DNA from 2 places in the Bordetella bronchialis genome. Region 2 is predicted to be linked to the other one. Evidence: predicted binding sites of a transcription regulator. Region 2 holds the regulator's gene; the other holds the start of a gene.
What was found. Region 2 encodes FliA, which starts transcription of late flagellar genes. Its sites were predicted from a motif close to CTAAAGTTTNNNNNNNNNNNGCCGNTA; they were not measured.
Positions count from the first base shown of each region.

Region 1: BAU06_RS16960 (DUF342 domain-containing protein) is a predicted target of FliA. The motif match lies at 2,743-2,769, and genes of this name have one in related genera.

Region 1 covers NZ_CP016170.1:3,844,623-3,849,836, forward strand. The annotation lists gene hrpA (ATP-dependent RNA helicase HrpA) at 1-647, opposite strand, end outside; gene BAU06_RS16960 (DUF342 domain-containing protein) at 800-2,590, opposite strand; gene BAU06_RS16965 (SDR family oxidoreductase) at 2,867-3,646, shown strand; gene argA (amino-acid N-acetyltransferase) at 3,761-5,116, shown strand; gene BAU06_RS16975 (oxidative damage protection protein) at 5,185-5,214, shown strand, end outside.
Region 2 covers NZ_CP016170.1:2,551,207-2,556,420, forward strand. The annotation lists gene BAU06_RS11220 (TDP-N-acetylfucosamine:lipid II N-acetylfucosaminyltransferase family protein) at 1-1,378, opposite strand, end outside; gene BAU06_RS11225 (FliC/FljB family flagellin) at 1,555-3,240, opposite strand; gene BAU06_RS11230 (RNA polymerase sigma factor FliA) at 3,434-4,189, opposite strand; gene flhD (flagellar transcriptional regulator FlhD) at 4,612-4,935, shown strand; gene flhC (flagellar transcriptional regulator FlhC) at 4,958-5,214, shown strand, end outside.

The DNA of each region.
Region 1 (5,214 bases), 1.3 Mb from region 2:
GGCGCCTCGGCGAAATGCCGGGCGAAGCGTTCGGCGTCGATGGTGGCGGACGTGATGATGACTTTCAGGTCCGGCCGCCGCGGCAGCACGCGCTTCAGATAGCCGAGCAGGAAATCGATGTTCAGGCTGCGCTCGTGCGCCTCGTCGATGATCAGCGTGTCGTAGCGCTTGAGCAAGGGATCGCGCTGCGTCTCGGCCAGCAGGATGCCGTCGGTCATCAGCTTGATCGCCGCGTTGGGCCCGGTACGGTCATTGAACCGGACCTGGTAGCCGACGACCTCGCCCAACGGGGTTTCGAGCTCGTCGGCGATGCGGCGCGCCACCGAGGTCGCCGCCAGCCGGCGCGGCTGCGTATGGCCGATCATGCGCGTACGGCCGCGCCCCAGGTCCAGGCAGATCTTGGGCAGCTGCGTGGTCTTGCCGGAGCCGGTTTCGCCACTGACGATGACGACCTGGTGGGCGGCGATCGCGCGCGCGATCTCATCGCGGCGGGCGCTGACCGGCAGGTCTTCGGGATAGCGGATGGCCGGAATGGCGCGCGGCGCGGGAGCGGGGGCGGTGGCGGGCGGCGAGGCAGGACGGGACGGCGCGACCGCTTCAGGCGCGGCCCGGCCGCGCCGAGAGGGAATCTGGGGCTTGACGGTCATTCCCGCGATTATAGTTTCCGCGTGGCGGGCGCCCTCCCCGGGGCGTTCATGGGCGCGCGCCGTGCGGCCCTGGCGACGTCGCGACTATGGGCGACTTTGTCCGGCCCCGGTCCGCCCGGCCGCGGGCATGCCAGCTCCGACCGCGGCCTGCGCTAGCGGATGATCAATTTGCCATCGGACAACTTGGCCGTACCGGCGGGCATGTCCTCGGTGATTTCCTCGCGCCGGTTGACCACCTGCAATTCCACCCCGCCATGGATCTTGCGCGAGGCGTGGATCGTGGCGTCCTCGGCCACGGAGTTCTCCGCGGCCAGGCGCCGCTCGCGCGCGTCGACGCCGGCCAGGTCCTTCATCAATTTGGCATGGGTCTGCACCGCGCGCTCGCCGATGCCATTGGCGGCTTTCTCCGGGTTCTTGCGCAAGAAAATCAGCAGCTGCTCCAGCTTGCCTTTTTCCTCCTGCAAGCGCTTGCGCGTGCGCTGCAGCGCTTCCTTCTGGGCCTGGGCATGCGGATTGACGCCGACCTGGATAATGGTTTTGACGCCCGCCATGGTACCCAGCGTGGCGGCCCGCACGCCGCGCAGCGCGCGCACCTGGCCGCCGCTGATGTTGCCCTGGGTGGAGCCCTTGGCGCCCACGGTGACGGTGTGGCCGGCGTTCACCTCGCTCTGGCGGATTTCGCTCTCGACCTCGACATTCTGGCCGGCATTGATCGAGGCATTGCCGATGAAGCGCGCCTTTACCGAACCGCGTGCCGTGACCTGGGCCAGCCGCGCGGCGGGTTCCGCCGTGGTGGCGCCTTCCGCCGCACCCATGATGCCGCCCTTGACCACCACGTTGCCGCCGGCGTCGATGTGCGCGGCTTCCACCGTGCCGCTGACCAGGACGTCGCCGCTGACCTTGACCGACATGCCGGTGGTGACATCGCCGCGTACCTGCAGCGTGCCCTCGAAGTTGATGTTGCCCGAGTTCAGGTTGACGGCGTCGACCTCCACCACCGGATTGACCGACACGCCGCAGGGCAGCATGGAAGGCGCGCCGTCGATGGCGGCCACCAGGATCTCCGGATCGTTGGGATCGCGCGCCACGCCGGCCAGATTCTCGTCGTAGGGCAGATCCTCCGGCGCCGGGGCCGGCGCGGGATTGCCATACACATCGATGCCGTCCGTGCCGAGCGTACCGGGAATCCGCCGCATCAAGGGCATGCCGGCCTTGACCAGGACCAGATTGCCCAGGGAGCGGTAATCCACGGGCGCGTTCTCGTCCACGTCGGCCGCGGCCTGCCGGGTCAGCAGGCTCTCGAAACGGGTGGGCTGGCCCTGCTTGGGAGGAATGCCCGAGGCGATCAGCGCCGCTTCCGTGGCACCGCCTTCGACCGCCTGCAGCAACGTTTCCTCGTCCAGGCCATAGACGATGCCATGCCCGGTCAGGGCGGCGCGGACGTCTCCCAACTGGACGGCGCGCCCACCCCTGGCCGGATGCAGCGTCAGGTAGACCTGCAGCTTGTCCTCGGAGACCTCCAGTTCGAAAGCGCCGTCGACCACTTCGCCGATGACCGCCTCGACCACGCCGTCGCCCTCGGTCGCCGGCGCGACGGCCGCCTCGGGCGCGTCCATGAGCTCCAGGGCGGCGCCCAGGCGTGCCGCGCTGGACTCGATGGCGGCCAGTTCGCCGGATACTTCATGGGCGATGGAGGCGGCCGCTGCCACCGTGGTGCCGGCCTGGCGCAGGGCTTCGGCGCTGATGCGGGCAGCAGCCTCCTGGCAGCGCGCCAGGAATCCCGCGACCGCTCCGCTGTCCAGCGCATCGACGCTCCAGCCGCGAGCCGCCAGCGCGGCCTGCAACATCTCGCTGTCGGGGGGTTCCACCGCCGCCGCGGCACGAAAACCGGCACGCAGCTCGCGGGTCGCCGGATCCAGGGTCAACCAATAGGATTGCGTCACTGCCGTGTATCCTCGAGAAATTACCGCGCTTCGGAGAGGACGGCTTATCTCCCTGGCGGCTTGGTATCGTTGTTGAGACCCGAAGTCGGTTTTTTTCGTGTCGACAATTGCATCAGGCGCATATTTCAAATTATTAACGATGAAACTTCAAGTTGCGACCCTTTTTTTCTGAAAATTAAGCAGGCTTTCCCGCCCGGACCGCGCCGTTTCCGCCTGGACGGCGCCCATCGCCGCCCCGTCCGGTCCGGGCCGCATTTCTCACGGAGACTCTCGAACATGGATCTGGGCATTGAAGGACGTACCGCGCTGGTGTGCGCATCCAGCAAGGGACTGGGGCGCGCCTGCGCGCTGTCGCTGGCACGCGAGGGCGTGCATGTGATCATGTCGGCGCGGGGCGCCGAAGCGCTGGAGGAAGCCGCCGACGCGATACGGCGCGAAACCGGTGCCCGCGTCACCACGGTGGCCGCCGATGTCACCACGGCGGAAGGCCGCGCCCGCCTGCTGGCCGCCTGCCCGGATCCCGATATCCTGGTCAACAATGCCGGCGGCCCCAAGCCCGGCGATTTCCGCGAATGGTCGCGGGACGACTGGATCAAGGCGCTGGACGCCAACATGATCGCCCCGATCGAACTGATCAAGGCCACCATCGATGGCATGATCGGGCGCCGCTTCGGCCGCATCGTGAACATCACCTCTGCTGCCGTGAAGATGCCCATCGACCACCTGGGCCTGTCCAACGGCGCGCGGGCGGGCCTGACCGGCTTCGTGGCGGGGCTGGCGCGGCAGGTCGCGGAACACAACGTCACGATCAACAACCTTTTGCCCGGGCCGTTCGAGACCGACAGGCTGCGCGGCACGGCGATCGCCACCGCGCAAAAAACCGGCAAGACCGTCGAGGACATCCTGGAGGCGCGGCGCCGCACCGTGCCGGCGCGCCGGCTGGGCGACCCGGCGGAATTCGGCGATGCCTGCGCCTTCCTGTGCGGCGCGCGGGCCGGATTCATGACGGGACAGAACCTGGTGCTGGACGGCGGCACCTACCCCGGCACCCTGTAGGACCCCATTGCCGGACCGGCGTTAACAGGGCGGCGGCGCGATCACTATAATTTCGCGATTCAACCCAGGTTCCGCCTGGCCGCCTACCTGTTCTTTCCGGCTCTTCACCGCACCATGCCCGACCTGGATCAAGAAACCGTCTCAGCCCTGGAAGCCCCCGGCTTCGCGCCCGCGCAATTCGTGCGCTGGTTTCGCGAGGTCGCCCCGTACGTACATGCCTTTCGCGGCAAGACCTTCGTGGTGGCCTTCGGCGGGGAACTCATCCAGGCCGGCGCGCTGAACACACTGGTTCAGGACCTGTCCCTGCTGTCGGCGCTGGGCATACGGCTGGTGCTGGTGCACGGATCCCGTCCGCAGGTCAACGAACAGCTGCGGCTGAAGGGTTTCAGCCACCAGTTCGACCGCGGCTTGTCACCCACCGACGCCGCGTCGCTGGAATGCGCCAAGGAGGCGGCCGGCGAGATCCGCCTGGATATCGAGGCCGCCTTCAGCCAGGGCCTGCCCAACACGCCGATGTCGCATTCCCAGATACGCGTCATCTCGGGCAACTTCGTCACCGCGCGGCCGACCGGCGTGATCGACGGCGTGGATTACCGGCACACCGGCCACGTGCGCAAGATCGACGTCGACGGCATGCGTTTCGCCATGGAAAAGGGCTCGGTGATCCTGCTGTCCCCGCTGGGTTTCTCGCCCACGGGCGAAGCCTTCAACCTTGCCATGGAAGACCTGGCCACCAGCGTGGCGGTCGCGCTGCGGGCGGAAAAGCTGATCTTCCTGTCGACCACCGAAGGCGTGCGCAACGAAGACGGCTCCATCGACACCGAGCTGGCGCGCGTGGACGCCGATGCCCTGCTGGCCAAGGGCGGCCTGGACGAGGACACGGCGCTGTTCGTGAAGTACAGCTCGCAGGCGGTCAAGCGCGGCGTGGCCCGGGCGCACGTGGTTCCCTTCGGGCTGGACGGCAGCGTCCTGCTGGAGATCTTCACCCACGACGGCGTGGGCACCATGGTGGTCGAGGACACGCTGGACGACCTGCGGCCCGCCACGGTCGACGACGTGGGCGCCATCCTCAGCCTGGTCGAGCCGCTGGAAGCCGACGGCACGCTGGTGCCGCGGGGCCGCAGCGTGATCGAGCGCGACGTGGAGAACTTCACCGTGCTGGAGCACGACGGCGTCATCTACGGATGCGCGGCCCTGCATCCCTACAAGGAAGAGCAGATGGCCGAAATGGCCTGCCTGATCGTCCATCCGGAATGGCAGGGCTCCGGCGAAGGCGAATTGCTGCTGCGCCACATGGAATCGCGCGCCCGCGCGCTGGGCGCCAAGCGCCTGTTCGTGCTGACGACGCGTACCTCGCACTGGTTCATGAAGCGCGGCTTCGTCCAGGGCGGCATCGCCGACCTGCCGCGCGACAAGCAGCAGCACTACAACCGCTCGCGCAACAGCCTGGTATTCATCAAGCGCCTGTGACGCCGTACGCCGCCGGACGGGCGTTTCGGTAAAATCGACGATCCAACGTTTATCCGGCAGCCATACCCATGACCCGTACCGTCCATTGCGTCAAACTC
Region 2 (5,214 bases):
CGTTCATCAGGGCCGCCCAATGGCTCAACACCACTTCATTGACCTTCGCGGGGTTATTGAAGCAGCCAAAAGTTATATGGCCATTCGTCAACGCGGGTAGGGGGCCGACCTCCGGCGCGTCGTCGGGTGGTAGGTAGCAGATATAGTCGTCAGGCATGCGGACGAGCTTTTCGGTATAGAAGTCGTCGCTTCCCGGAGGCGATTCGACGCAGTCCGTCAGCAGGTAATCAATCGCCTCCACGCCAGTGGTATTGATCAGCCCCCCTACCCACTTCATCAGGATAGGGGCGGGCTGCAGCGTCATAGTCCGTATGCGATTGCCCGCATTATGGCCCGCAAGGTCCATCAGGATATCGATGCCATCTTCCCTGATACGACGTGCCAGTTCCTCGTCGCGGATATTCGAGATCGATGTCCACCGCGTTGCGATCGCTTGCAGCCGCTGTGTGATCTTGTCCACGCGGTTGTTGGTCGTGTATAGGTACAGCTCGAAGCCCAGCTCGGCCAGATTTTCGAGCGCCGATGTGGTCATCGCGCCGACCGGGTGCTGGCGGAAGCCGTCGGAGAACATGCCCACGCGCAGCTTGCGTCCGGGCGACAGGTCGGCGGGGACGGGGCGCTGGACAGGCACTGCCGGAGCGAACCGCCGTGCCCACTCCTTGCAGCCTTCCAGAATGTCCAGCGGGCTGCGATCGGGCATGTAGTGCATGATCGTCAGCCAGTTCGATAGCGGCACGGGATCGGTCCGGGTCAGCGAGGCCGCCTTGCGGTAGCAGCGCTCCGCGTCCTCCAGCTGCCCCATGCCCCGCTTGATATTGCCCAGGTCGTTCCAGTGCGTGGCATCCTTTTCGGGGTCGCCGCTGTCGGTCTCGACCAGCTTCTCGGACAGGGCCGTCGCTTCCTCCATGCGGAACAGGCGGGTCAGCAGCTGCACCTTGAGGACCAGCGCGGGGGCATGGCCGGGCTTCTTCTCCAGCGTGCGGTCGATGTGGCGCAGGGCGGATTCGTTCCTGCTGCTCATGTAGTAGATCGTCGCGATCCCCTGGTGGGCGTCGGGGTCGTCCGGCTGCAGTTCCAGCGCGCGCTCGAAGTGCGCCTGGGCGCTGTCCTGCAGGCTCTGGGACAGGTCGATATAGCCAAGCATCACCCAGGGCTGGGCGTCGGCGGGATCGGCGTCCGCGGCCTTGCGCAGCGTGGCGCGCGCCTCGTCGAACTTGCCTTCGGTGCGCTGGCGCTGGCCCAGCTCCTTGAGTTCCCGCGCCGTGGCGGCCGCCTTGGATCTGCCGGCACGCGGGGCCCGGTCTTTTTTGTCGGCGGATGCCGGCGAGCGCCGGCCGGGGTTCAAAAGGGAAGATTTCGCCATCTCGCGCAGCCGCATAGAACAATGATCCGGGGAAGCTTACCCGTGGACCCATGCAGGCAATTGGCCGTTGAACGCGTGAAATCCCCGTCAGTTCCCGCCACAATGAAAAAACCCCCGGCCGGGGCCGGGGGTCTTGAACGGACACGCCTTGCGGCGCGTCCGGCGATCCGAACTTATCGATCCGTCGCGAATTAACGCAGCAGCGACAGAACCGATTGCGGGACCTGGTTGGCTTGCGCCAGCACCGCGGTACCAGCCTGTTGCAGGATCTGGGCACGGGTCATGTTCGACACTTCGGTCGCGTAGTCGGCGTCTTGAATACGCGAACGGGCGTCGGACAGGTTGTTGACCGTGTTGTTCAGGTTGGCGATGGTCGACTCGAAGCGGTTCTGGATGGCACCCAGGTCGCTGCGCAGCGAATCCACGTCCGACAGGGCCTGGTCCAGGGCGGCCAGCGGGTTGCTGGTCAGCTTGCCGGCGCTGGTCGTCTTGGTGGTCAGGTGGCCAGCCGAGTCGATGTAGACGGCGTCGCCCACATTTTCTTCGTACTTGGTGCCGTCCACGGCGGCGTCGGTGCTCTTGACGGTGACCGAACCGGTGTCGGGATCGACGCTGTAGACCGTGTCGTACGTCGAGATGTTGGTGAAGTCGCCCTCATTGTCGACGAACGTGTCGCTCGACTTGCCGGTGGCGTCGAACGTGACCGTCGCCTTCAGCAGGCCGTCCTGGTAGTCGATCTTCGAACCAGCAGCGGTGTTGGTCTTCAGGTCGGTCAGGACGCTGTCCTTCGAGGCCGTGGCGGTGTAGGTCACCGAGCCGGCGCCGTCGTTCGAGTACTCCGTGCCGCCAATGGTCACCTTGGAACCGGCGACACCGTTCGCGAACAGGTCGTCCAGCGTGGCTTGCGTGGCGCCGCCCGAGGTGTCGTTGGTGGTCAGCTCGCCGCCAGCGGTCAGGTACGCCTTCTGGCCGCCGATGGTCAGGTTGCCGCTGGAGTCGACTTCGAAGGTCGCCACGGCGCCGTTGGTGGCGTCGTAGGTGCCCGTCACCTTGCCGGAGGTCGGCAGGTAGCTGCTGGTGATGGCCGAGACGTCGGTGGCGTTGGTGGTGTCCAGCGTGGCTTCGTAAGAGAAGTTGCCCGACGCGGCGTGGTACGTGTATTCGACGTCCGTCGCGCCACCTTCGATCGTGACCTTGTCGCCGTCGTTCAGCTTGGCGAAGGCCTGGTCGGCCGTCACGGCGTCGAACTGCGTGGTCACCGTGTAGGTGTTGGCGCCCGCGGCGGTGTTGCCGCCGGCGGCGACCAGGTCGCTGACCGTGGCGGTGCGGTTCTGCGTCGTGCCCGTGCCGTTGATGTTGAAACCATCCAGGCCCAGGGACTTGGAGGTGATGCCCTTCAGGCTGATGTTGATGGTCTGGCCGTCGTTGGCGCCAACCTGGATGCTCAGGTTCTGGTCCTTGGCCAGCACGTTCACGCCGTTGAACTGGGTCTGGGCGGACACGCGGTCGATTTCGTCCAGGCGCTGCTGGATTTCAGCCTGGATCGAATCCAGGTCGGACTGGGAGTTCGTGCCGTTGGTGGCTTGAACGGTCAGTTCGCGGATGCGCTGCAGGTTGTTGTTGATTTCGTTCAGGGCGCCTTCCGTCGTTTGCGCGATGGAGATGCCGTCGTTGGCGTTGCGGGCAGCCTGGGTCAGGCCGTTCACGTTCGCCGTAAAGCGGTTGGCAATTGCCTGACCAGCGGCGTCGTCCTTGGCGCTGTTGATACGCAGGCCGGAGGACAGGCGCTCGATCGCAGAGCCCAGGGCCGACTGCGAGTTGTTCAGGTTGTTTTGAGCAACCAGAGAAAGATAGTTGGTATTGATCACTGCAGCCATGAATAGCTCCCAAGAGAGAAAGGCTTCTTCAAACCGGGCAGCCAGGCCGCCCTGCGGGCACGGTATCGTCCACCGGAGAGATGGGCCGCATGCCGCGCCGCTGACTGGGTAACGGCAAGCCGGCGTAAACCTTTAGGGGGAGGGGGAGCGAAAAATTTCCATATGTGGCACAGCGGACCCGGGCGGCGGCGCCTCAGGCTATGGAGGCCACCCGGACATCTTCCGGCAATTGCTGCCAGGCGCCTTCCTTCAGCCTGGCGCGCAGCCGGCCCATGGCCTGGGAGCGAAGCTGGCACACCCGCGCCTCGGTCACGCCCATGACCGCGCCGACTTCCTTCAGATTGAGCCCCTGCTCGTAGCACAGGGATAGCAGCAGCTTCTCGCGCTCGGGGAGGGCGGCGATGGCCTCGGCCAGGGCGCTGCGGAAGTCTTCCGCCAGCAAGGCCTCCAGCGGATTGCCGGACCCGGACGTCTCTGCGGCGCCGGCGGCCCAGTCGCCGTCGCGGCCTTCGCCGGCGTTTTCCGAGCCGAAGTCCTCGTAATGGACGATCTGCGCTCCCTGCGCGTCATAGAGCAATTGATGGTATTCGCCCAGGGGCAGCTCCAGGTGTCCGGCGATTTCCGCCTCGCTGGGCGGGCGCATCAGCTGTTGCGTGAGCTGCGCGATGGCCTGGTCGATGCGCTTGGCCTTGCTGCGCACGCTGCGCGGCAGCCAGTCCTGGTTGCGCAATTCATCCAGCATGGCGCCGCGGATGCGCGCCGTCGCGTAGGTCTCGAACTGGGCGTCCGCCACCTCCTGGTAGCGGCGGGCCGCATCCAGCAGACCGATCATCCCCGCCTGGATCAGGTCGTCCAGTTCCACGCTGGCGGGCAGGCGCGCCAGCAGTTGCAGGGCCAGCTTGCGCACCAGGGGGGCGTACTCAGCCAGGCGATCTTCGGAAAGGGGCATTGCACTCGACTAGAAGGTTGACCCGTCGCCCGCCACGTTGTGGTGTTGCCTGCGCGCGACATCGTTAGGTCTGGCGGTCCGACCAGCCAGACTCATCCCGAAACCATGTTTCACCTTGCATTGTGAGTACTTCGCCACGTTTCATTGGCACAAAGACACAAGCTTTCTAATGGTTGTTTACGGAATTGCCTTACACTCACAAAAGTCTTTGTTGCTATATATGTCCTTTCGGTGCGATATTTCACTTGTTCCAAAGATTTGTCATGTCTGTCACACAAAATGACATTGCGCATGGTAAATTGTATGACTTGTTGGAACAAACGAAATATTTAGACATTTGTTGCACTCCCGTAGTAACCCAGCCGGCACGGGGGTCGGCTGGTCCCAGGACAGAACCGAAATAGTGAACAAGGGATATTCCGATGAAACAGCCTGAGAACACTTTGCTCGCCGACATTCGAGAAGTGAACCTGTCCTACCTGCTCCTCGCGCAGCGCATGCTGCGCGATGATTATGCGGCTTCCATGTTCCGCCTGGGCTTCAGCGAACAGGTGGCGGACATCCTGATGCGGCTGTCGCCGGCGCAACTGGTCAAGCTGGCCAGCTCCAGTTCCTTGCTGTGCCGCTTCCGCTTCGACGACTACAGCCTGTTGTCGGCGCTGACGCACGACGTACTGGGCGGGGCCCTGCAACAGGCCCACGCGACCATCCTGCTGGCCAAGCAGCCCGTCGAGCAGCTGGCCTGATCTTTCTTATCCCGCAAAGGTCATGGCTATCAAAAGCGTTTCCCAAGAAGCCGACGAGATTCTGCTGGCCAGCGCCATGATCGGTCTCGGCGCCCGCCTCCAGGTCCTGGAGTCGGAAACCAGCCTGAGCCACGACCGGCTCGCGCGGCTGTACCGCGAGATCCGCGGTTGCTCGCCCCCGAAGGGGATGCTGCCGTTCTCGGTGGACTGGTTCATGACCTGGCTGCCGAACATCCATTCGTCCCTGTTCTACAACGTCTATAAGTTCCTCAACGAGCA